2 regions of the Klebsiella sp. MISC125 genome follow, and region 2 is predicted to be linked to the other one. Evidence: predicted binding sites of a transcription regulator. Region 2 holds the regulator's gene; the other holds the start of a gene.

The links. The regulator ArgR, encoded in region 2, controls arginine synthesis, uptake and breakdown. The targets are predictions, from matches to a motif close to ANTGAATAAAAATACANT.
Positions count from the first base shown of each region.
Region 1: the regulator ArgR is predicted to act here: its motif matches at 7,710-7,727, upstream of argA (amino-acid N-acetyltransferase).

Region 1 is NZ_CP180448.1:1,210,227-1,222,368, reverse strand. It holds gene pduQ (1-propanol dehydrogenase PduQ) at 1-194, shown strand, start outside; gene pduS (cobalamin reductase PduS) at 191-1,546, shown strand; gene pduT (propanediol utilization microcompartment protein PduT) at 1,549-2,103, shown strand; gene pduU (propanediol utilization microcompartment protein PduU) at 2,103-2,453, shown strand; gene pduV (propanediol utilization protein PduV) at 2,458-2,910, shown strand; gene ACMYSL_RS05770 (acetate/propionate family kinase) at 2,895-4,109, shown strand; gene ACMYSL_RS05765 (L-threonine kinase) at 4,203-5,069, shown strand; gene cobD (threonine-phosphate decarboxylase CobD) at 5,183-6,262, opposite strand; gene amiC (N-acetylmuramoyl-L-alanine amidase AmiC) at 6,279-7,532, opposite strand; gene argA (amino-acid N-acetyltransferase) at 7,760-9,091, shown strand; gene ACMYSL_RS05745 (hypothetical protein) at 9,274-9,594, shown strand; gene ACMYSL_RS05740 (hypothetical protein) at 9,649-9,963, shown strand; gene recD (exodeoxyribonuclease V subunit alpha) at 9,976-11,820, opposite strand; gene recB (exodeoxyribonuclease V subunit beta) at 11,817-12,142, opposite strand, start outside.
Region 2 is NZ_CP180448.1:622,607-634,748, reverse strand. It holds gene zapE (cell division protein ZapE) at 1-672, opposite strand, end outside; gene zapG (Z-ring associated protein ZapG) at 863-1,261, shown strand; gene degQ (serine endoprotease DegQ) at 1,434-2,801, shown strand; gene degS (outer membrane-stress sensor serine endopeptidase DegS) at 2,888-3,949, shown strand; gene mdh (malate dehydrogenase) at 4,031-4,969, opposite strand; gene argR (transcriptional regulator ArgR) at 5,383-5,853, shown strand; gene yhcN (peroxide/acid stress response protein YhcN) at 6,208-6,471, shown strand; gene yhcN-B (DUF1471 family stress response protein YhcN-B) at 6,577-6,843, shown strand; gene aaeB (p-hydroxybenzoic acid efflux pump subunit AaeB) at 6,992-8,959, opposite strand; gene aaeA (p-hydroxybenzoic acid efflux pump subunit AaeA) at 8,965-9,897, opposite strand; gene aaeX (p-hydroxybenzoic acid efflux pump operon protein AaeX) at 9,905-10,108, opposite strand; gene aaeR (HTH-type transcriptional activator AaeR) at 10,241-11,170, shown strand; gene tldD (metalloprotease TldD) at 11,216-12,142, opposite strand, start outside.

The DNA.
Region 1 (12,142 bases), 590 kb from region 2:
TTCAGCAAATCGAACTGCTTAAGCAACGCTGCGCCCTTCCCTCACTGGCCGCTGCGCTTAAAGAAGGAAAATCCAACTTTTCCACGCGCATTCCAGCGATGGTGCAGGCTGCGCTGGCTGACGTCACCCTACGCACCAACCCGCGTCCGGCTAATGCCGAAGCCATTCGGGAACTGCTGGAGGAACTGCTATGAGTACCGCCGTCAACGCCGTTGAAATGTCTCATAGCGCTGATGAAATTCGCGAGCGCGTTCGCGCAGCGGGCGTCGTCGGCGCAGGTGGCGCAGGCTTTCCCGCTCACGTAAAGCTGCAGGCGCAGGTGGAAATTTTCCTGGTTAACGCCGCCGAGTGTGAACCGATGCTCAAAGTTGACCAGCAGCTGATGTGGCAGCAGGCCGCGCGTCTGGTACGCGGTGTGCAATATGCGATGACGGCAACCGGCGCTCGCGAAGGGGTCATTGCCCTTAAAGAGAAGTATCACCGGGCTATTGAAGCATTAACCCCGCTGCTGCCTGCCGGTATCCGTCTGCATATCCTGCCGGATGTTTATCCGGCGGGTGATGAGGTGCTGACCATCTGGATGGCAACCGGCCGCCGGGTCGCTCCGGCGGCGCTACCAGCCAGCGTCGGCGTAGTCGTCAATAACGTGCAAACCGTCCTTAACGTTGCCCGGGCGGTCGAGCAGCAGTTTCCGGTTACTCGTCGCACGTTGACCGTGAACGGCGCGGTCGCCAGACCGTTGACCGTTACCGTCCCCATCGGCATGTCGCTGCGCGAAGTATTAGCGCTGGCGGGCGGCGCAACGGTTGACGACCCCGGTTTTATTAACGGCGGCCCGATGATGGGCGGCCTGATTACCTCGCTGGATAACCCGGTGACCAAAACCACCGGTGGTCTGCTGGTGCTACCGAAAAGCCATCCGCTTATCCAGCGGCGAATGCAGGACGAGCGCACGGTGCTTTCCGTCGCGCGTACCGTCTGCGAGCAGTGCCGTCTGTGCACCGATCTCTGCCCGCGGCATCTGATTGGCCACGAACTCTCCCCGCACCTGCTGGTTCGGGCAGTGAACTTTCACCAGGCCGCCACGCCGCAGCTGCTGCTGAGCGCCCTCACCTGCTCGGAATGCAACGTTTGTGAAAGCGTGGCCTGCCCGGTGGGGATCTCGCCGATGCGCATCAACCGGATGCTGAAACGCGAGCTGCGGGCGCAAAACCAGCGCTATGAAGGGCCGCTGTATCCGGCCGATGAGATGGCGAAATATCGCCTGGTGCCGGTGAAGAGGCTGATCGCCAAACTCGGGCTCAGCCTCTGGTATCAGGAAGCACCACTCTGCGCTGACGAGCCGTCAGTGGAAAAAGTGACCTTGCAGCTGCGCCAGCATATTGGTGCCAGCGCAGTGCCGAATGTCGTGCAAGGGGAACGCGTCACGCGCGGACAGTGCATTGCCGACGTTCCGGCAGGTGCATTAGGCGCGCCGATTCACGCCAGCATCGACGGCGTTGTATCGGCCATCAGCGAACAGGCCATCACGGTTGTAAGAGGTTAACCATGTCTCAGGCTATAGGAATTTTAGAACTCACCAGCATCGCCAAAGGCATGGAACTTGGTGATGCCATGCTGAAAAGCGCCAACGTCGATCTACTGGTCAGCAAGACCATCTGCCCAGGTAAGTTTTTACTGATGCTGGGCGGCGATATCGGCGCGCTCCAGCAGGCCATTGAAACCGGCACGTCGCTGGCGGGCGAGATGCTCGTCGACAGCATGGTGCTGGCGAACATCCATCCCAGCATTCTCCCGGCTATCAGCGGCCTGAACAGCGTCGAAAAACGCCAGGCGGTCGGCATCGTCGAAACCTGGAGCGTAGCGGCCTGCATCAGCGCCGCGGACCGGGCGGTGAAAGCCTCAAACGTCACCCTGGTAAGAGTGCATATGGCCTTCGGCATCGGCGGTAAGTGCTACATGGTGGTGGCGGGCGACGTTTCTGACGTCAATAACGCCGTGACGGTTGCCAGCGAAAGCGCGGGCGAAAAAGGGCTGCTGGTTTACCGTTCGGTTATTCCGCGCCCGCATGAAGCCATGTGGCGACAGATGGTGGAGGGATAATGGAAAGACAACCGACAACGGATCGCATGATTCAGGAATACGTGCCGGGGAAACAGGTCACCCTCGCGCACCTGATTGCCAATCCAGGCAAAGATCTCTTTAAGAAGCTGGGCCTGCCGGATGCGGTTTCCGCCATTGGCATCCTTACCATCACGCCAAGCGAAGCGTCGATTATCGCCTGCGATATCGCCACCAAATCCGGCGCGGTGGAGATTGGTTTTCTCGATCGCTTTACCGGCGCGGTGGTGTTGACCGGCGATGTTTCCGCCGTCGAATATGCCCTCAAGCAGGTGACGCGCACGCTGGGCGAAATGATGCAGTTCACCACCTGTTCGATCACCCGGACGTAAGCCAATGAAGCGTTTGATGTTTATCGGCCCCAGCCAGTGCGGAAAAACTTCGCTGACCCAAAGCCTGCACGGCGAAGCGCTCCATTATAAGAAAACTCAGGCCATTGAATGGTCGCCGATGGCCATCGACACGCCGGGCGAATATCTGGAGAACCGCTGCCTATATAGCGCCCTACTGACCAGCGCCTGCGAGGCCGACGTCATCGCGCTGGTGCTGAATGCCGACGCCCAGTGGTCGCCCTTTTCTCCGGGTTTTACCGCACCGATGAACCGACCGACGATTGGCCTGGTCACCAAGGCCGATCTGGCCGACCCGCAGCGTATTTCGCTGGTTGCGGAGTGGCTTACGCAGGCTGGCGCAGAGCAGATTTTTATTACCAGCGCGTTGAATAACTCGGGTCTCGACGCCGTGCTGGATTTTCTGAATTCGAAGGAACCTTTATGTCTTACAAAATAATGGCCATTAACGCCGGCAGCTCATCATTAAAATTCCAGTTGCTGGAAATGCCGCAGGGCGAGACGCTCTGTCAGGGACTGATTGAACGTATCGGCATGGCCAACGCCCAGGTAACAATAAAAACCCCTGCGCAAAAATGGCAGGAGTCGGCGCCGATCGCCGATCATCGCGAGGCTGTCACCCTGCTGCTGGAAAAGCTTCTTGGCTACCAGATTATTCAGAGCCTGCAGGATATCGACGGCGTCGGTCACCGCGTGGCGCACGGCGGGGAACGTTTTAAAGATTCGACACCGGTCACCGATGAAACCTTAGCGGAAATTGAGCGTCTGGCTGAACTGGCCCCGCTGCATAACCCGGTTAATGCGTTGGGGATCAAAGTGTTCCGCCAACTGCTGCCCGATACGCCGTCGGTCGCGGTATTTGATACCGCTTTTCACCAGACGCTGGACGAGCGCGCGTTTATTTATCCGCTGCCCTGGCGCTACTACAGTGAACTGGGCATTCGTCGCTATGGATTCCACGGCACCAGCCATAAGTACGTCAGCGCGACGCTGGCAGAAAAGCTGGGCGTGCCGCTGAGCGCGCTGCGCGTAGTGTGCTGCCATCTTGGTAACGGTAGCAGCGTTTGCGCCATCAAAGGCGGGCGTTCCGTGAACACTTCGATGGGCTTTACGCCGCAGTCCGGCGTGATGATGGGCACCCGCAGCGGCGATATCGACCCGTCGATTTTACCGTGGCTGGCGCTGCATGAGGGCAAAACGCCGGAGCAGCTCAACCTGTTGTTAAACAATGAATCGGGCCTGCTTGGCGTCTCCGGCGTCTCCCATGACTATCGCGATGTCGAACAGGCTGCTGACGGTGGCAATCAGCGAGCAGCCCTGGCGCTGACGCTGTTTGCCGAGCGCATTCGCGCCACCATCGGCAGCTATATCATGCAGATGGGCGGCCTGGACGCACTGATCTTTACCGGCGGCATCGGCGAAAACTCGGCCCGCGCCAGAAGTGCTATCTGCCACAACCTGAATTTTCTCGGGCTGTCGGTCGATGAAGAGAAAAACCAGCATAACGCCACCTTTATTCAGAGCGAAAACGCGGTCGTCAAAGTGGCAGTCATTAATACTAATGAAGAGTTGATGATTGCCCGCGACGTTATGCGTCTCGCGCTTCCCGAAGCGCAGACGTTAACCGTTTCAGCCTGAGTTCGCCGCCCGGCAAGTTGCGGTGAATCATGGAAATAGCGGGATCGGCATGACACTATGCGCCCTGGCAATCTGAGCAAAGGGTAGAAAAACGTGGCTGTTGCGCAATGCCCCGCCTCCTGTGGCGAACTCATCCAGGGCTGGATCCTCGGCAGCGAGAAGCTGGTCTCCTGCCCCGTTGACTGGTACAGCACCGTCGAGGTGGACTACGGTTCACCTCGCACGGATGAGCGTCCGCTTTCACGGGCAATGGTCGACAGGCTACTGAACTACTGGCGCTATCCGGCTGACCTCAGCAAAGAGATTCGTATCGACATTTGCTCCACCATTCCGGTCGCCAAAGGTATGGCCAGCAGCACTGCGGATATCGCCGCAACGGCGGTAGCTACCGCGCATCATCTCGGCCACCCGCTGGATGAAACCACCCTCGCCCAACTGTGCGTTTCTCTGGAACCGACCGACAGCACCCTGTTTCGACAACTGACGCTATTCGATCACAACACCGCCGAAACGCAAATAGCCTGCCATTCTCAGCCTCAGCTTGATCTACTGGTACTTGAAAGCCCCGCCACGCTGCTGACCACTGATTATCACCGCCTTCCCAGACTTGAAAAGCTGCAAGCTCATTCTGCCGCCCTGCAACAGGCTTGGGAGAAAATCCAGCAGGCCTGTCAGACGGATGACCCCCGTTGCATGGGAGAAGCAGCAACGCTCAGCGCTATCGCCAGCCAGCACCTGCTGCCTAAACCGGGGTTTGATACGCTGCTTGCGCTGGTAGAAGAGTGTGATTTATACGGCCTGAACGTGGCGCACAGCGGTAGCGTTGTTGGCCTGATGCTCGACCGTGAACGTCACGATATTGAGTATTTGCAGCGGCAACTGGTGGAAACACGGCTCAGTGAATACTGGCCAGAGCAACACCTGCTGCGCATGGTGCAGGGCGGCGTCGAATTGCGCTAGCGCCGACAATCATATTTCCCGGAGGCGGCGCTCGATGCGCCTTGTCCGGGCTACCGGCCCGCAGACGACTGTAAACTCGTAGCCCGGCTACCGCCCGCAGACGCCAGGAACATCTACCCGGTAAATACCTGCCTGAAAGCCGTTAGCAACTGGGTGTTTTCCTGCTGGCTGCGGATCGCGACGCGGAAGTAGCGCCCGTCCAGCCCGGGATAGTTGGCGCAGCTGCGGATCAGGATATGCTGTTGCAACATGGCATATTGCAGATCAAGGTCCGGCACGTCGCAACGCAAAAACAAATAGTTAGCCCGGCCAGGATAGACCGTCAGGCCGGGAATGTGGCGCAGTTGATGGTAAAAACGCTGCCCCTCTTCCTCCAGCCACAGCCAGGTTTTCTGCTGATAGTCGCTATCCTGAAGAATGATTTCACCCGCCAGCGCAGCAAAGGCGTTAATCGACCACGGCATCTGTCGCTCGCGCATTCGCGCCACCGCCCGTTCATCACCATTGACCAGATACCCCAGGCGCAGGCCGGGGATGGCATAAAACTTGGTGAGCGAACGCAATACCCATACGTGTGGATTATCGCGCAAAAGCGGAATAAATCCCGGCTCATCGGGAATAAAATCGATAAACGCTTCATCAAGGATCAGCGCGATTCCCAACGATTGACAACGCTGCGCAATTAATTCGAGCAGACGACGTTCGGGTAGCAGTCCGGTCGGATTATTTGGTGTACAGAGGAATAAGCAGTCCAGATCCGGCGTCAGGGCATCAAGGATAGCGCCAGTCAGCTGCCAACCATCCTCTTCATGCAGAAGAAACTCCCGCACCGCGCAGTCGACCGATTGCAGCGCCCGGCGATACTCGGCAAAACCCGGCGTGACGATCATCGCCTGACGCGGCTTCAAACCCTGAACGAGGGTGAAGATCGCTTCCGTTTCGCCATTTCCAGCGAGGATCCACGAAGCGGGAACCTGGTGATGTTCCGCCAGCGCGAGGTGCAGTTGCTGATACTCAACGTCCGGATAGCGTTCAGCGCAGGCCATATTATCGATGATGGCGCGCTTTACACTTTCCGGCATCCCCAGTGGATTAATATTGGCGCTAAAATCCAGCAGTTGTTCCGCAGAGATTCCCAATAGCGCGGCGGCCTCGCGGATATTTCCGCCGTGCGCGCTCTTCAATAGAGCCATTTACATTCCCGTTGCGTTACCCTCGCCTTGCCAGCGTCGCGCCGTCAGCGAAGTAGGCTTTAATCCCTGCCAGAATCGACTCTGCAACCTGCTGCTGGAATTTCGCCGTTTTCAATTTACGCTCTTCTTCGACGTTACTGATAAACGCGGTTTCCACCAGAATCGATGGAATATCCGGCGCTTTCAGCACCGCGAAGCCCGCCTGCTCAACGCGATTCTTGTGCAGGTTATTAATATTGCCCATCTTTTCCAACACCGCCTTGCCAAACTTCAGGCTATCGGCGATGGTCAGCGACTGCACCATGTCGAACATGGTGTGATCGACGTAGCGATCGCCGCTTTTGCTTACGCCGCCAATCAGATCCGAGGCGTTCTGGGTCTGGGCCAGAAACTTCGCCGCGGTACTGGTGGCCCCCTTGGTCGACAGCGCAAAGACCGAAGAGCCGCTGGGCTGTCGGCTGGTAAATGCATCGGCGTGAATAGAGACAAACAGGTCGGCACGCTGCTTCTGCGCCTTGGCAACGCGCACCTTCAGCGGGATAAAGACATCCTCGTTGCGAGTCATATAGACCTTCATATTGCCCTCTTTCTCGATCAGCGCGCGCAGCCGTCGGGCAATTTGTAGCACCACGTCTTTTTCGCGAGTGCGATATTTCCCCACCGCGCCAGAGTCTTCACCACCGTGGCCGGGGTCGAGCATAATCACGATCGGCCGATCGCGCCCGGCTTTACCCGGTTTCGGCCCGCTTTCCGCAGGGGGAACCTGACGCTGAAGATCACCTTTATTGTAATCCTCAAGCAGCGCCAGCAGCGGATCCTGCACATCGGTGGCATTGGAGGGGTAGAGATCCATCACCAGACGTTCTTTAAAACCAGCAACCGGGGCCAGCGCAAAGAGCTGAGGTTTCACGTTCTGTTTCAGCTCAAAGACCATACGCACGGTTTGCGGATCGAACTGACCCACGCGAGCAGACTGAATATAAGGATCGTCGCCGCGAATCTGCCCGCCCATTCCTTTTAACACCGAGTTGAGGTTAACGCCTTCCAGATCCACGACCAGTCGTTCAGGATTACTGAGCGCAAACTGCCGATACTTCAGAATATGATTGGACTCCACGGTGACGCGGGTGTAGGTCGATGATGGCCAGACTCGCACGGCAACAACCTGCGCCGCGGCAGCCAACCCAACCGGACTCACACTCATTAACCACATGGCGCCCGCCCCTTGTAAAAAACGGCGGCGGCTTAATTCTGACTTGTATCCCGACATGCCACTCCCAAGCAGTAAGAAATCATTGGTATTTAAAACAAACAGATTGACCAGAAACTTTAACGAAAGGCGTATAACCTGTCATCTATAAAAGGGTAAACAATCTTTGACACCCTGATTTAGCTCACACTGCTTTCTCAACTCAGCAACAAATTGGCGCTTGCGTTTACCGGCAAAACAGAATAAAAATACACTAATTACGAATAATCATGCATTGAGGTTGTGTCATGGTGAAGGAACGTCGCACCGAACTGGTAGAGGGATTCCGCCATTCTGTTCCCTATATTAACGCCCATCGGGGTAAAACGTTTGTCATCATGCTGGGCGGAGAAGCCATCGAGCATGATAATTTTTCTAGTATAGTCAATGACATTGGCCTTCTTCACAGCCTGGGTATTCGCCTGGTGGTGGTCTATGGCGCACGCCCGCAGATTGACGCCAACCTGGCGGAGCATCGTCACGAGCCGGTTTATCACAAACAGACCCGAGTGACTGACGCCAAAACGCTTGAGCTGGTTAAGCAAGCGGCGGGCATGCTGCAGCTGGAAATTACCGCTCGCCTGTCGATGAGCCTGAACAACACACCGTTGCAGGGTGCCCATATCAACGTGGTCAGCGGCAACTTCCTGATCGCGCAGCCGTTAGGGGTAGATGACGGCGTGGATTATTGCCACAGCGGACGCATTCGGCGCATTGATGAAGAAGCCATTCACCGCCAGTTGGATAACGGCGCGATTGTGTTGATGGGCCCAGTTGCGGTGTCGGTCACTGGCGAAAGCTTTAACCTCACTTCCGAAGAGATTGCCACTCAACTGGCGATTAAGCTGAAAGCCGAAAAAATGATCGGCTTCTGCTCGTCGCAAGGGGTCTACGACCAGAATGGCGATATCGTTCCCGAACTGTTCCCCAACGAAGCTCAGGCGCGGGTTGAGGAGCTGGAAGCAGACGAAGATTATAATTCCGGCACGGTGCGCTTCCTGCGCGGGGCGGTCAAAGCCTGCCGTAGCGGCGTGCGTCGCTGTCATCTGATCAGCTATCAGGAAGACGGCACGCTGTTGCAGGAACTGTTCTCACGCGACGGTATCGGTACCCAGATTGTGATGGAGAGCGCCGAACAGATCCGTCGCGCCACCATCAACGATATCGGCGGGATCCTTGAACTGATTAGCCCACTGGAGCAACAGGGCATCCTGGTACGGCGTTCGCGCGAACAGCTGGAGATGGAAATCGATAAATTCACCATCATTCAGCGTGACAACACCACGATCGCCTGCGCCGCCCTCTATCCGTTCCCGGAAGAGAAAATCGGTGAAATGGCCTGCGTGGCGGTGCATCCGGATTACCGTAGCTCATCGCGCGGAGAAGTGCTGCTCGAGCGTATTGCCGCTCAGGCGAGGCAAATGGGCCTGAGTAAGCTGTTCGTGCTGACGACCCGAAGCATTCACTGGTTCCAGGAGCGCGGCTTTACCCCAGTAGACGTCGACCTGCTGCCGGAGAGCAAGAAAGAGATGTACAACTATCAGCGCCGTTCAAAAGTGCTGATGGCGGACTTGAGTTAATGTCCTTCCCCGGTTCACGGTGTAAAACAGCCTCCGCACCAGATTTATAGCTCCAACGCCGGGAATATTCCCGGCGGCAATACGATGCGCCAAGCCTGGCTTCCGGCATATCTGATAAATAATTACACAGCGTTAATCTAAATGTATAATTTAGCCTGACTACAAAGGAAAGCAGGCTATTTATGGATAATTCTGGCAACTGGTTTACCCGCAATATCAGCATTATTGTTATCGTGCTCTCTTTATATCCCTGGCTGCTGCTATTAATTGCAAGCCTGAATGGCGCAAGTAAAGCAAGCTGGTTACTGAGAGCAGGTGCCGGAATAGCTATTTATTCCTTCGCGCTGTCTGTCATTAATCTGATTATTTCAATCATTTTTATTGTCTGTACTCATATAGTTACCCCCTCAGCAGCAAAAAACTCCGCAGGGCGTTTCTTTGCTATCAACTCCATTTCTGTCGTCTGGATATTGTTACTTTCACTTCTTGTTTCACAGGGATAACGACATAGCTATGGTTTATCCTGTCTATGAATTCAAATTAAGGAATATAGATTAATGGTGAATAACTCAGAAAACGGGTTTGTGAAAAATATAAAAATAATCGTCACCGTTATTTCACTCTACCCCTGGCTGCTCATTCTGCTGATGATGATGGGGAGCGGAGGCTCGTCAGGAAGCGCTTACGGTGCCGGGCTGTTTATTTTCTTTATCTTTATGATCCTCTCCGTTATTAACCTGGTGATTTCCGCCATTGTCCTCGTGGTGGCCAACGTCTCGACCCCACCGCTTGCAAAGGGTTCGGCGAAGTATTTCTTCGCCATGAACTCCATATCGCTGCTGTGGATAATGCCTTTAGTCGCCCCTTATTAGCGCCCGGCAGACTCAGAGATGCCCCTGCCCCGCAAAGATCTCCGTCAGCCCGCTGCGGCGTTCGGTACGTGCGACAACCGCCTGAGTCAGCACTTGCTCATCGGCATAAATCGACAGTTGCTGTTTGGCGCGCGTAATGGCGGTGTAAACCAGTTCACGTGTCAACAGCGGCACGCTGCGGGAAGGCAGGATCAGCGCCGCGTGATCGAACTCCGACCCTTGCGATTTGTGCACCGTCATCGCCCAGGCGGTATCGTGCTCCGGCAAGCGGCTCGGTTGTACCGACTTGATGCTGCCATCGGGCATCGGGAACCAGACGCGCAGGCCGTCACCTCTTTCCAGCGCAATGCCAATATCGCCATTAAACAGCCCCAGCGCGCTATCGTTGCGGGAGATCATCACCGGACGCCCTTCATACCAGCGCGAATGGCGCGGCAGGGCAATTGCCCGCTTGCGGTTTAGCATCTGCTCCAGCTGTTCATTCACGCCGCTAACGCCGTAGGGACCATCGCGCAGCGCGCACAGCAACTGGAACTCACCGAATGCGGCAATCATCTCTTCGGGTTCGGCTCGTTCGCGCAGCAACTGCAGGAAACGACCGTAGCCCGCCTGCGCCTGGATGAGCATCGCCTCGTACTCTTCGGTGGTACTCAGCGGATACAGAGTGATGTCGTCGAATGGTTGGCGCAGCGTCGCGCGTACTGCGCTACGTTCGCCGCTGTTCACCGCATAAGCCAGATTTCCAATGCCGGAATGGCGACCAAAACGGTAGCTTTTTTGCAGCAGGCACAGGCTGTCGCGCAGCGCGCCCGCCGCTTCGCTCTCGCCCGCAGGCACCGGCTGACCCGTTAATCGCCCCAACTGGGCCGCGCGTTCGGGGGTATATCCCGCATTAACCCAGGCACAAATATCACCGAGTACCGCTCCGGCTTCTACCGAGGCCAGCTGATCGCGGTCGCCAAGGAAAATGACCCGCCCATGTTCAGGTAGAGCGTCAATCAGACGCGACATCATCGGCAGGTCGATCATTGAGGCTTCATCGACCACCAGCACGTCAAGATGCAACGGGTTTCCGGCGTGATAGCGCAGCCGCTGACTCCCCGGCTGAGCGCCGAGCAGGCGATGGAGAGTGCTGGCTTCGGTCGGCACCAGCGCCTTTTGCTCGTCCGTTAACGGCAGACGGCGCAGCGCAGCGCCAAGGGATTCGGTCAGGCGCGCCGCGGCTTTGCCGGTTGGTGCCGCCAGGCGGATGCGACAGCGCGGGCTGGCGTGCGTCTGAATCAGCGCCGCCAACAGTTTGGCGACGGTGGTGGTTTTTCCGGTACCGGGGCCGCCGGAGATCACCGAAATCCGTCGGGTCAGAGCAACCGCTGCGGCCACTTTTTGCCAGTCAATATCATCCCCTGGCGGAAACAACGCGTCCAGCGTTGAAGCCAACCGGGCTTCATCAACATCCAGTACCTGATTGGCTTCGTTGAAAAAGCGCGCGACGGTCAGTTCATTGCGCCACATACGGTTGAGGTAAAGCCGTTCGCCGCAGAGAATGATGGGCGTCGGCCGCTCGCCGTGGCTGACCGCCTCAGAGCCAAGCAGCAGCGTTGACCAGTCGTCCGGGGTACCTGTCAGCTCAAGGATTTGCTCGCGCAGGCCCGCCGCTTTTCCGCTCAACAGCTCATCATCTTCGAGACGAGAGATCGGCAAGCAGACGTGCCCTTCACCCGCATCGCGGCTCAGGATCGCGGCGGCCAGTTTCACCGCCGGATGCGCTTCTTGCGCCACCATCAGCGCAAACTGGACATCCAGCGGGCGCAGCAGGCGCTGCTCAGCGGCCTCCAGCAACAGTTCGTCTATAGTCATAGCGCCACCTCCTGCGTTTCCCCGGCAAACAGCGCATCAAGGCCGTCAATCAACGGCAGCGCCGGGCGGGTGGTAAAGATCCCCTGACCGCCGGCCTGTCCGTCCATACCGCGTAAAAAGAGATAAATCACGCCGCCAAAATGGTGTTCATAGTCGTAGTCCGCAATACGATGGCGTAAATAACGGTGCAGCGCCAGGCTGTAGAGCTGATATTGCAAATCATAACGATGCGTGCGCATTGCCTGCATCATGGCGTCCTGGGTATAGGCCTCGCGATCTTGCCCCAGCCAGTTCGATTTGTAATCCAGCAGGTAATAGCGGT
Region 2 (12,142 bases):
GTGCGCCTGGGTCAGCGTGCGCAAACGGTAATCAATACCAGCATCAACGTTCATTACATCACAATGCTGTTTAATAGCGTCAATAGCGGGCAGGAAACGGGCGCGCTGGAGGCCGTTACGGTACAGCTCGTCAGGAGGGATGTTCGACGTGGCTACCAGGGTAATGCCGCGAGCGAACAGCGCTTTCATCAAGCCGCCCAGCAGCATCGCATCGGTAATATCAGAAACAAAAAACTCATCGAAACAGAGCACGTCAGTTTCGGCTTTAAAACGGTCGGCAACGATCTCCAGCGGGTCGCTGTGCCCTTGCAGATGGGTTAATTCTTCATGAACACGCAGCATAAAGCGATGAAAATGCAGACGTTGTTTACGTTCACCTGGCAGGCTTTGATAGAACATATCCATCAACCAGGTTTTCCCCCTTCCTACGCCCCCCCACATATAGAGGCCGCGCACAGCCACCGTTTCGGCAACCGGCTCGCGCTTGCCCAACAGCTTGCCGAATTTTGCCCGCAGACCGCCATTGTTTTGCGGCGCGACAGACGGCTTATTCTGCAATTCATGGTAAATGGTATCAAGGCGGCTAACCGCCTCTTGCTGAACGTCGTCGGGCTGATGACTGCCCTCTTTGAGAGCGGAAAGGTAACGCGATGTTGGCGACAGGCTTTGCATGATCTTATTGTTATTCCTTGAAAACCGTAATGCTGTAGCTCACGATTGACGAAAAAAAGGCCGTTCTACACTACGCGATGATACGCCAGGATTCCACTTCTGTGGGATTAGCGGTTATAGTGGCACTATCGGGCGCAGGCGGAGAGCCTAACAGCCACCCTACGGAACCACAAAACAACGGGAGATGTTCATGACCTGGGAATATGCGCTAATTGGGCTAGTCGTCGGTATTATCATTGGTGCCGTGGCAATGCGTTTTGGCAACCGCAAATTACGCCAACAACAGGCGCTGCAATTCGAACTGGAAAAGAATAAAGCAGAGCTGGAAGAGTACCGTGAAGAGCTGGTAAGCCATTTTGCTCACAGCGCTGAGCTACTCGATAACATGGCACATGACTACCGCCAGCTGTATCAGCATATGGCGAAAAGCTCCAGCAACCTGCTGCCAGCGAGCATGGCGGACGCCAATCCATTCCGTAATCGTCTGGAAGAGTCGGAAGCCGGTAACGATCAGGCTCCGGTCCAGATGCCGCGCGACTACTCTGAAGGCGCATCCGGCCTGCTGCGCGGTGGCGCGAAGCGCGACTAATCCTCCAGCGGCAGTAAAAATATTGTCCGGGCGCCCCCTCAGCGCCCGTCTCTATCTCTCATCCCGGCTACAATTTAAACATTGACCACATTGTTACCTGGTCGAAAATTCAATAACATCAGGCCATTCGGGACGTTTCCCATACACCTCAGATTACGAGAGCCAGCATCTAATGAAGAAACAGACTTTGCTGTTGAGTGCGTTAGCGTTAAGCATTGGGTTGTCGTTGTCCGCCTTACCTCCGGCTGCAGCGTCATTACCAACACAGGTACCGGGCCAGGGCGCATTGCCAAGCCTTGCCCCGATGCTGGAAAAAGTGTTGCCAGCGGTGGTGAGCGTACAGGTTGAGGGTACGGCTTCTCCGGCACAGAATATGCCGGAAGAGCTGAAGAAGTATTTTGGCGACAATGCCCCACAAGAGCAGGCGCAGCCGTTTGAAGGTCTGGGTTCTGGCGTCATCATCGATGCAGCGAAAGGCTATGTGTTGACCAATAATCACGTCATCAACCAGGCGCAGAAAATTAGCGTCCAGCTCAACGATGGTCGTGAGTTCGATGCCAAACTGATCGGTAGCGATGAGCAAAGCGACATCGCCCTGCTGCAATTACAAAAGCCCAGCAATCTGACGCAAATCGCTATCGCCGATTCCGATAAACTTCGGGTGGGTGATTTCGCCGTCGCCGTCGGTAACCCCTTCGGCCTCGGGCAGACTGCCACTTCCGGGATTATTTCAGCTCTGGGCCGCAGCGGCCTGAACCTGGAAGGGCTGGAAAACTTTATCCAGACCGATGCGTCCATCAACCGCGGCAACTCCGGCGGCGCGCTGCTAAACCTGAACGGCGAGTTGATTGGTATTAATACCGCTATTCTGGCACCAGGCGGCGGCAGCGTCGGTATTGGTTTCGCCATCCCCAGCAATATGGCACAAACCCTCGCTCAGCAGCTTATTCAATTTGGCGAAATCAAACGCGGCCTGCTGGGTATTAAAGGCATGGAAATGAGCGCGGATATCGCCAAAGCGATGAATCTTGATGTTCAACGCGGTGCCTTCGTCAGCGAGGTTCTACCGAACTCGGGGTCCGCCAAAGCTGGGGTCAAATCTGGCGACGTTATCGTTAGCTTGAATGGCAAATCGCTTAACAGCTTTGCCGAACTCCGTTCGCGTATTGCCACCACCGAACCGGGGACCAAAGTGAAGCTAGGGTTACTGCGCGATGGTAAACCCGTCGAGGTCGAGGTCACGCTGGATAAGAGCACCTCTTCTACCGCCAGCGCTGAACTTATCATTCCTGCCTTGCAGGGAGCGTCGTTAAGCGATGGGCAGATGAAAGATGGGACCAAAGGCGTCGCCATTGATAACGTGGATAAAGGAAGCCCTGCCGCGCAAGCGGGTCTGCATAAAGACGACATTATTATCGGCCTCAACCGCGAGCGAGTACACTCCATCGCTGAACTGCGGAAAGTTCTGGAAAGCAAACCGGCGGTTATTGCGCTGAACGTCATTCGCGGCAACGAAAGTATCTATCTGCTACTGCGCTAAGCCTCTTTCCGGACATCGCGCGCAGTGCGATGTCCGGACAAGTCGTGTTATGCTGCGCCTGTCCATCCATCAACGATATCGGCATCATGTCTGGAAAGCTTTTACGTTCGATACTCATCGGCCTGATCGTCGGGGGTCTGCTGCTGGCCATTATGCCTTCGCTGCGCCAATGGCAGCTTTCGCCGACCACGCAATACGATAGCGCGGATGAATCCCCCGCCAGCTATAATCCTGCGGTACGCCGCGCCGCGCCTGCAGTGGTGAACGTGTATAACCGCGCCCTTAACAACACCAGCCAAAATCAGCTGACTCTTGGTTCCGGCGTGATAATGGATCAACGTGGCTACATTCTGACGAATAAACACGTTATCAACGATGCGGATCAGATAATCGTCGCGTTGCAGGATGGTCGGGTTTTTGAAGCGCTGCTGGTTGGCTCAGATACCCTCACCGATCTGGCGGTATTAAAAATCAACGCCAGTAGCGGCCTGCCGGTCATCCCGATTAACCCAAAACGCGTGCCGCATATCGGTGACGTGGTGCTGGCGATTGGTAACCCTTATAACCTCGGGCAAACCATTACCCAGGGGATTATCAGTGCCACCGGTCGTATCGGCCTGAACCCGACCGGACGCCAGAACTTCCTGCAAACCGATGCTTCAATCAACCACGGTAACTCCGGTGGCGCTCTGGTGAACTCCCTGGGCGAACTGATGGGTATCAACACCCTGTCATTTGATAAAAGTAACGATGGCGAAACGCCTGAAGGGATCGGTTTTGCAATTCCTTTCCAATTGGCAACTAAGATCATGGATAAGCTAATTCGCGATGGTCGCGTCATTCGCGGCTACATTGGCATCAGCGGTCGCGAAATTGCGCCTTTACATGCTCAGGGCGGAGGCGGTATCGATCAGCTTCAGGGGATCGTGGTGAATGATGTTGCGCCGGAAGGCCCTGCCGCCCAGGCAGGGATCCGCGCCAACGACGTGATTATTTCGGTTAACGATAAACCTGCAGTGTCAGCTCTGGAAACGATGGATCAGGTGGCGGAGATTCGCCCGGGTTCGGAAATTCCGGTGGTGATTATGCGTGACGATAAGAAAATCACCCTGCATATCGCCGTACAGGAATATCCAGCGACCAATTAACAGGCTCCCCGAATGGGGAGCATTGTTTTCTATAGACAAAAAAGCCGGAACAGAGGTTCCGGCGTATCTTTTCGTGAAATGTTATTTATTCACAAAATCCTCACCGAGGGCGATATCTTTCTTCAGCGTATCCAACATCCCTTCCAGAGCCAGTTGCTCGAACGCGCTGAGTTTGCCAATCGACCGGCGCTCTTCTACACCATTTTTACCCAACAGCAGCGGCTGTGAGAAGAAGCGGGCATATTGACCATCGCCTTCAACATAAGCGCATTCGACAACCCCTTTCTCACCTTGCATTGCGCGAACCAAAGAGAGGCCGAATCGTGCTGCTGCCTGGCCCATCGACAGCGTCGCTGAACCACCACCGGCTTTTGCTTCAACAACTTCGGTCCCGGCATTTTGAATGCGCTTAGTCAAATCAGCCACTTCCTGTTCGCTAAAGCTCACGCCAGGAATTTGTGATAATAAAGGAAGAATGGTCACGCCAGAGTGGCCGCCAATAACCGGCACTTCAACGTCTGATGAAGATTTGTCTTTCAGCTCAGCGACAAACGTATTTGAACGGATAATATCCAGCGTCGTGACGCCAAACAGCTTGTTCTTATCGTAAACGCCAGCTTTTTTCAGCACCTCGGCCGCAATCGCCACCGTCGTATTCACCGGGTTGGTAATAATCCCAACGCAGGCTTGCGGGCAGGTTTTGGCGATCTGTTGCACCAGATTTTTCACAATCCCGGCGTTAACGTTAAATAAATCGGAGCGATCCATGCCGGGCTTACGCGCGACACCTGCGGATATCAGCACCACATCAGCACCTTCCAGTGCCGGGGTTGCGTCTTCACCGGAAAAACCTTTGATTTTTACATCGGTAGGGATATGGCTAAGATCAACCGCCACGCCCGGGGTTACCGGAGCAATGTCGTACAACGAGAGTTCTGAACCTGAAGGCAGTTGGGTCTTAAGTAGTAGGGCAAGCGCCTGGCCAATTCCACCAGCGGCGCCGAGGACTGCAACTTTCATCCTAAACTCCTTATTATGGTTAAAATAGTCTTTCGTTACTCCGTCGCCTGGACCTTAATTCACAAGATGAACAATTACAATAATTATGGCTGAAGAATGCGTGGTCGTGCGCAGCGATGCAACAGCTTCGCATTTTCCTCCCTGAGACTGACCATCCAGCAAAGCGTAGTACCGGATCGACTGTTGGTTACAATACACCCAGCCCATTGGGCAGAACAACATCATTTAATAACATTTCATTTACTTTTGTAGCAATTTGCGTGCCGTGACACAGGCATGTTCCTTATTAGGGTTATTTGCTAAAATATGCCCCCTTCATAACATTATTTACGCTTCTCCCCTGCGGATTATTTGCATAAAAATGCATGGTTATGCATAATGATGTTGTTTTTACCACCATAATTGGGTGACTTATGCGAAGTTCGGCGAAACAAGAAGAACTGGTTAAAGCGTTTAAGGCGCTGCTTAAAGAAGAAAAATTCAGCTCTCAAGGTGAAATCGTACAGGCGCTACAAGAGGAAGGCTTCGATAATATCAATCAATCGAAAGTCTCGCGTATGCTCACGAAATTTGGCGCAGTGCGTACGCGTAACGCCAAAATGGAGATGGTGTACTGCCTGCCTGCCGAGCTTGGCGTCCCGACAACCTCCAGCCCGCTGAAAAATCTGGTACTGGATATCGACTATAACGATTCGGTCGTCGTCATCCATACCAGCCCTGGCGCAGCACAGCTGATTGCCAGACTGCTGGACTCTTTAGGCAAGGCTGAAGGTATTCTTGGCAGCATTGCGGGTGACGATACTATCTTTACCACCCCAGCCAGAGGTTTTAGCGTTAAAGATTTGCATGACGCCATTCTCGTCCTGTTTGAACAAGAACTCTAAGCTTCTTCCCTCTGGTTAACTCCAGAGGGTTTCCTCTCAAAAAATCAGCATTTTTTTAACATTTAGTGTGTTTTTCCACTTCTATACATTCCTTTACCTAATGAATCCCCCTGAAGCGCACAAAAGATCAAATCATCATATCCATATGATTTTATTAACTATAAAAGTTAGTCATGACCAAAGACTGACATTTCTAATTCTTATACGTTATAAAGAAGACATTTCTTTGTAATTATTTACAAGAACAACAATTAGCACGGTATTAATATTTTCAGTGATTAGTGTATACTTGATTTTGTGATGAGGGTCACGAAACAAAGACCCCCAATAAAAAGATTCGACGAGGTCAACATCATGAAAATCAAAACCGCTGTAGCCGCATTGAGCATGCTTTCCGTTCTGTCTTTCGGCGCTTTTGCCGCTGATTCTATTAACAGCGAGCAAGCTCAAGGCCGTCAGGCAATCGGCACCATTTCCGTCGGCGCGGTAAGTGCTTCCCCGATGGATATGCACGAAATGCTGAATAAGAAAGCTCAAGAAGAAGGCGCTTCCTCCTATCGCATCATTGAAGCGCGTACTGGTGACCACTGGCATGCAACTGCAGAACTTTATAAATAAGATTTAACAATTGTCGGTCATTAGCTGAAATACAGAATATCCCTCAGCGGCCTGAGTGCATTGAAACCTCCCGCCGCTGCAAACAATATGATTGGAGTATAGATTATGAAAAGCGCAATTATCATCGCATCCCTGGGCCTGGCTTCCGTACTCTCTTTTGGCGCGAACGCTGCCGTCAATCAAGTTAACGCTGAGCAGGCACAAAATCTGCAATCTATGGGTACCGTTTCCGTTTCTCAAGTAGGTAGCGCCCCAATGGATATGCGTCAGGAGCTGGCGGCTAAAGCCGAGAAAGAAGGCGCCAGCAGCTACCGTATTATTGAAGCTCGTACTGGTGACAGCTGGCATGCTACGGCTGAGCTGTACAAATAAACCCTCGTCGTCTCATCTGACGACTTGCCCCCGCCTGTTGGGGGCTTTTTTTTGTCTCTGTCGTGCGTTAAAACGCGAGTTCCCTTCCAGCCCTTCTTCCGCTTCATCAAATGCTAAAGCATCTACGCAGCTTATCGCCGGGTGGCGTTTAGCTATTGATCAGTACATGCTGGTATTTATGCAGCATCTCCACCAGTCTGCGCACGGGTTCCGTCACCTGCGGTGATGCTTCCCAGTGCTGTAGCTTTTCCTGATAGATATTGAGTTCATCTAACAGTCTGGCGAAATAATATCGACGTTTATCATCGCTACCGGCAGAAATAACACGATCGGCTGTACGCCGTAGCTGCCGATGAAACGCAGACAGGTCGTCATTTATCGGTACAGGTGCATCACGCAGACGTTGATGGGCAATAATCAAGGTCAGCGCCAGACGAAAACGCGCGATATCGCCAGGAAACTTATTCAGCAGTAAAAAAAGTTGGCGATACAGCGCCGGCAGATGGTTCTCCTTGCGTCGCGCCGTATTAGTCGTCAGCGAAGAAACCGCTGCCGATACAAACTGGTTTAATAGTACGCGTCCGGTACGTGCCTGTGAATTATCGCGAACCAGCAAGATCACCATCAGCGCGAGGAAACACCCCACGATCTGCCCTAAAGCGCTATCAAGGAACTGGCTAAACTCAAACTTCATCGGGTTATCGAGCACCAGAATATTGATTGTACTGGCCAGCGCCCCCAGCGAACCCAGACGCCGCTTTTGCACCTCAATGCCGATAAAGAACGCCATCACGGCAAGGCTAATACACAGCAGCAGCATGCTTTGCTGCGTCGCGGGCATAATCACGAGGAAAAACAGCGCACCCAGCGGTAAAGCTGCCAACGTGCCGTAGAGGAAATCGATAGCCACCATCCGGGGATTAGGCAAACGCATCGCCAGCGCGGTGACCACCGCAATCATGACCATAGCCCCACTACCTGAAGTCCAGCCAGTCCACAGCCAGAACAGCGTCCCGAGAATACAGGAGATAGATGTACGCCAGAAGTTAACCATCGCATGATGGCGCTCGGCAGATTCAGCCTTAACCACCACTTCGCCCTGAAGAACTTCATTTTCAATGCGGCTGATTTTGGTATTGCTGACCACTCCGCGCTTCAATAACAGATAGCGCGTCGCGGCTCCCACCCAACTGTAAATCGTCACCGGGGTATTATGCTCCCCCTTCCAGGTCAGAAAGCGGCGCATCCGTTTTAGTTGCCGGTGAACGTCCTGCACGGTTTCAACTGGTTCAGCAAACAGTTCACGATAGTCATCGGTGACCATTTCAGGGCGCGTATTCTGAATCAGGTAGGTTTCGCAAGCCTGGGTAATCAGGGTCAGAGAAAGAGTATTGATCGCCTTCAGGCGCTGATTCACTTTTGCCCAGCGCGAGGACTCCATAATCAGGTTCCCGCGCATACCTTCCAGCGCGTTAGTACGGCGTACCATCGCGCTCCAAGCTTTATCGACTTCTTCTTTATCGCCATGCGCCACGCAAAGCTGCATCAGGCGATATTGATCAATCAGCAGATTATCCAGCTCAAGATCGATCTCTTTTTTAATCGAACGCGGTGAAAACAGCAGGTCGGCTACGATAGCGCTGACGATACCAACAACAATCTCACTGCATCGTTCGACGGCAAACTGCGGTGCCAGCATCGGCTCTGCGTGAATGGTAATGATGATGATAAGTGCGGTATAGCCCGCCAGTCCCCAGGCATAGGAGTTCTCGACACGCACCAGTGATGAGATCCAGGTACAAAAGCCCGCCCATAGGCAGCAGACTAACATCATCAGCAACGGAGCGCGGATCATCACAATGATGATCGCCAGCGCAGCAATACAACCAATAAAGGTGCCGACAATACGCAGCATCCCGCGATAGCGAATCGCACCAGAATAGGGTTCTCCCCCGGCAGCAAAAGCCGGGCCAGCGGCGACAATAGCCGCAGTGAGCACCGCCCAACGCGGCGTTTCCAGTTGGAAATGAAAACCGACGAATAGCGCCAGCACTACCGCAGATGCTAATTTTACGGCAAAGCGGAGGTGCCGGAGTTCAATGCTAAAGATCCCCATGACGATTAACCGAACTCACGCAGGCGCATAGCCAGTTTCTGGAAGAAGTTTGCCTGGCTGGTATCGCGATCTTCTTTGCCTGTAATAACGACCGTCGCGGTGGTTCCCGCAGGCCAGAGGTTCCCCTGCTGCTGATCAAGATGAATACGTACCGGCACACGTTGCGCCAGGCGTACCCATTCAAGATTGGAATCGATAGATGCCATCCCTTTTGCATCGCTGCTGCTGCTGGCGTTAGTCACCCCGGCAGCAATACTGTCCACGGTACCTTTAATCGTGTGCCCGCTTCCCAGCGGGGTAATTTCAGCACGATAGCCAGGGCGCACGCCCTCAAGTTTGGTCTCTTCAAGATAAGCCATGACATAGAAAGAGTTCTGTTTCACCAGGGCCACCGCGGTAGAACCCCGGGTAATAAACTCACCGCTATAGACGTTCAGGTTAGTCACCCAGCCGTCTGCCGGGGCGCGGATCACCGTGCGATCCAGATCGAGCTTCGCCAGGTCACGGTTCGCCGTCGCTTTCGCCAGCTGATGTTCAACGGTTTGCAGGACGTTATTCGCCTGGTCTATCTCTTCACGAGACATCGCCTGCACGCCAAGGCGGTTACGGCGGCCAGCCTCAACGCGCTTCTCCTGCGCCAAAGTCTGGTAATAGGAGACATCGGCTTCAGCTTCGGCTAATGCTTTCTGGTAACGAGGTTGGTCAATAACGAACAAAACCTGGTCTTTCTTAACCAGTTGGTTATCCTTAATATCCACCTGCGAAATCAGCCCAGAGACATCCGGGGCGATGGCCACGATATCCGCACTAAATCGCGCATCGCGCGTCCAGGGCGAGGCGGTGTAATACACCCATGCGCGAAAAATCGCGATAAATGCGAGGATAACCAGTATCACAGTGATTGCGGTACGGAGGATATTTCTTGTTAGTGTTTTCACATCGACCTCAAACGAACAAACGCGATATCAGATAAAACAGGCAGCAATATAGCGCGGTATTAAACAGCGCCGGGTGCCAGACAAAATCATAAATGCCGGTTGGAACCAGCAGGCGGTGCACCAGCCAGAAGATGGCTAGAGACAATAGCAATTCAAAGAAGATCGGCGGAAACGACAAACCGAAAATCACAATGACAGGAAACAGACTCATGATGACCTTGATAAGAAGCGTACAGGTGGCAAGCTGTGATGAATTTATTATGTAGCTAACAGTATATTAGCGTAATCATTGCAGTCTTATCTATATTGTGTGATCTAAATCACTTTTAAGCCAGAGTGAATAATGGAACGACTAAAACGTATGTCCGTTTTCGCCAGAGTGGTGGAACTAGGTTCATTTACCGCCGCGGCTCGCCAGCTCCAGATGAGCGTTTCTTCCATCAGTCAGACTGTAGCCAAACTGGAAGATGAGCTGCAGGTTAAGCTGCTCAACCGCAGCACTCGCAGCCTTGGTTTAACAGAAGCAGGGAAAATCTACTACCAGGGCTGCCGGCGAATGCTATTCGAAGCCCAGGATGTCCATGAGCAGCTATACGCTTTTAACAACACGCCTATTGGTACGCTGCGCATCGGCTGTTCTTCAACTATGGCACAGAATGTCCTGGCTCGCATTACCGCCGAAATGCTCAAAGAGTATCCCGGGTTGTCGATAAACCTGGTGACCGGCATCCCCGCCCCTGATCTCATTGCTGACGGCCTGGACCTGGTGATTCGCGTAGGCGCCTTGCAGGATTCCGGCCTCTTTTCCCGTCGCCTGGGGTCGATGCCGATGGTGCTCTGCGCCGCGAAAAGCTATCTCCATCAGGCAGGATGTCCGGACAAACCCGCAGACCTTGCCGGCCACTCCTGGCTTGAGTACAGCGTTCGCCCGGATAACGAGTTTGAAATCATCGCCCCGGAAGGGATCTCAACCAAGCTGATCCCGCAGGGACGCTTTGTGACTAACGATCCGATGACGCTGGTGCGCTGGCTTACGGCGGGAGTCGGCGTCGCTTACGTTCCGCTGATGTGGGTGATCGAGGAGATCAATCGTGGCGAACTGGAGATCCTGCTGCCGAGCTACCAGTCCGATCCGCGCCCGGTTTATGCGCTCTATACCGAGAAGGACAAACTCCCTCTGAAGGTGCAGGTGTGTATTAACTCTCTGACGGAATATTTCGTTGAGGTGGCAAAAATTTACCAGGGTATGCACGGGCGCGGAATCACCCGCTAAGTTGATTTGCGCTTTCGCAGGATGCGAAAGCGCATTGGAGAAGTATCAGGCAGTACCGCCAACGGTGAGTTTATCCACTTTGAGGGTTGGCTGGCCGACACCAACCGGCACGCTCTGGCCCTCTTTGCCGCAGACGCCGACGCCGCTGTCCAGCTTCAGATCATTGCCAACCATCGAAATCTGCTGCATCGCTTCAATCCCGGAGCCAATAAGCGTCGCCCCCTTCACTGCTTTCGTCACTTTCCCTTTTTCGATCAGGTAGGCTTCAGAAGTAGAGAAGACAAATTTCCCGGAAGTAATATCTACCTGACCACCGCCGAAATTCGGTGCGAAGATACCGTAATCAACCGATTCGATAATCTCCTGCGGTGTGGATTTTCCCGCCAGCATGTAGGTGTTGGTCATGCGCGGCATCGGCAGATGCGCGTAGGATTCGCGACGACCGTTGCCGGTTGGCGCCACACCCATCAGGCGAGCATTGAGCTTGTCCTGCATATAGCCTTTCAGAATGCCGTTTTCGATCAGCACGTTATACTGACCCGGCGTGCCCTCATCGTCGATAGCGACAGAACCACGACGATCGGCAATCGTACCGTCATCAACTACGGTACACAGTTCTGAGGCCACCAGTTCGCCCATATGGCCGCTGAAGACTGAGGTCCCGCGACGGTTAAAGTCACCTTCCAGACCGTGACCCACCGCTTCATGCAGCAGTACGCCAGGCCAGCCCGCGCCCAGTACCACTGGCAGCATCCCGGCAGGTGCGGCAACGGCTGTCAGATTCACCAGCGCCATACGCACGGCCTCTCTCGCCCAGGCATCGGCGCGCACTTCACCATCCTGAGAGGTAAGGAAATAATCATAGCCGAAGCGACCGCCGCCACCGCTGGCACCACGCTCGCGTTTACCCTCTTCCTCCACCAGCACGCTGACGGAAAGGCGAACCAACGGACGCACATCAGCCGCCAGCGT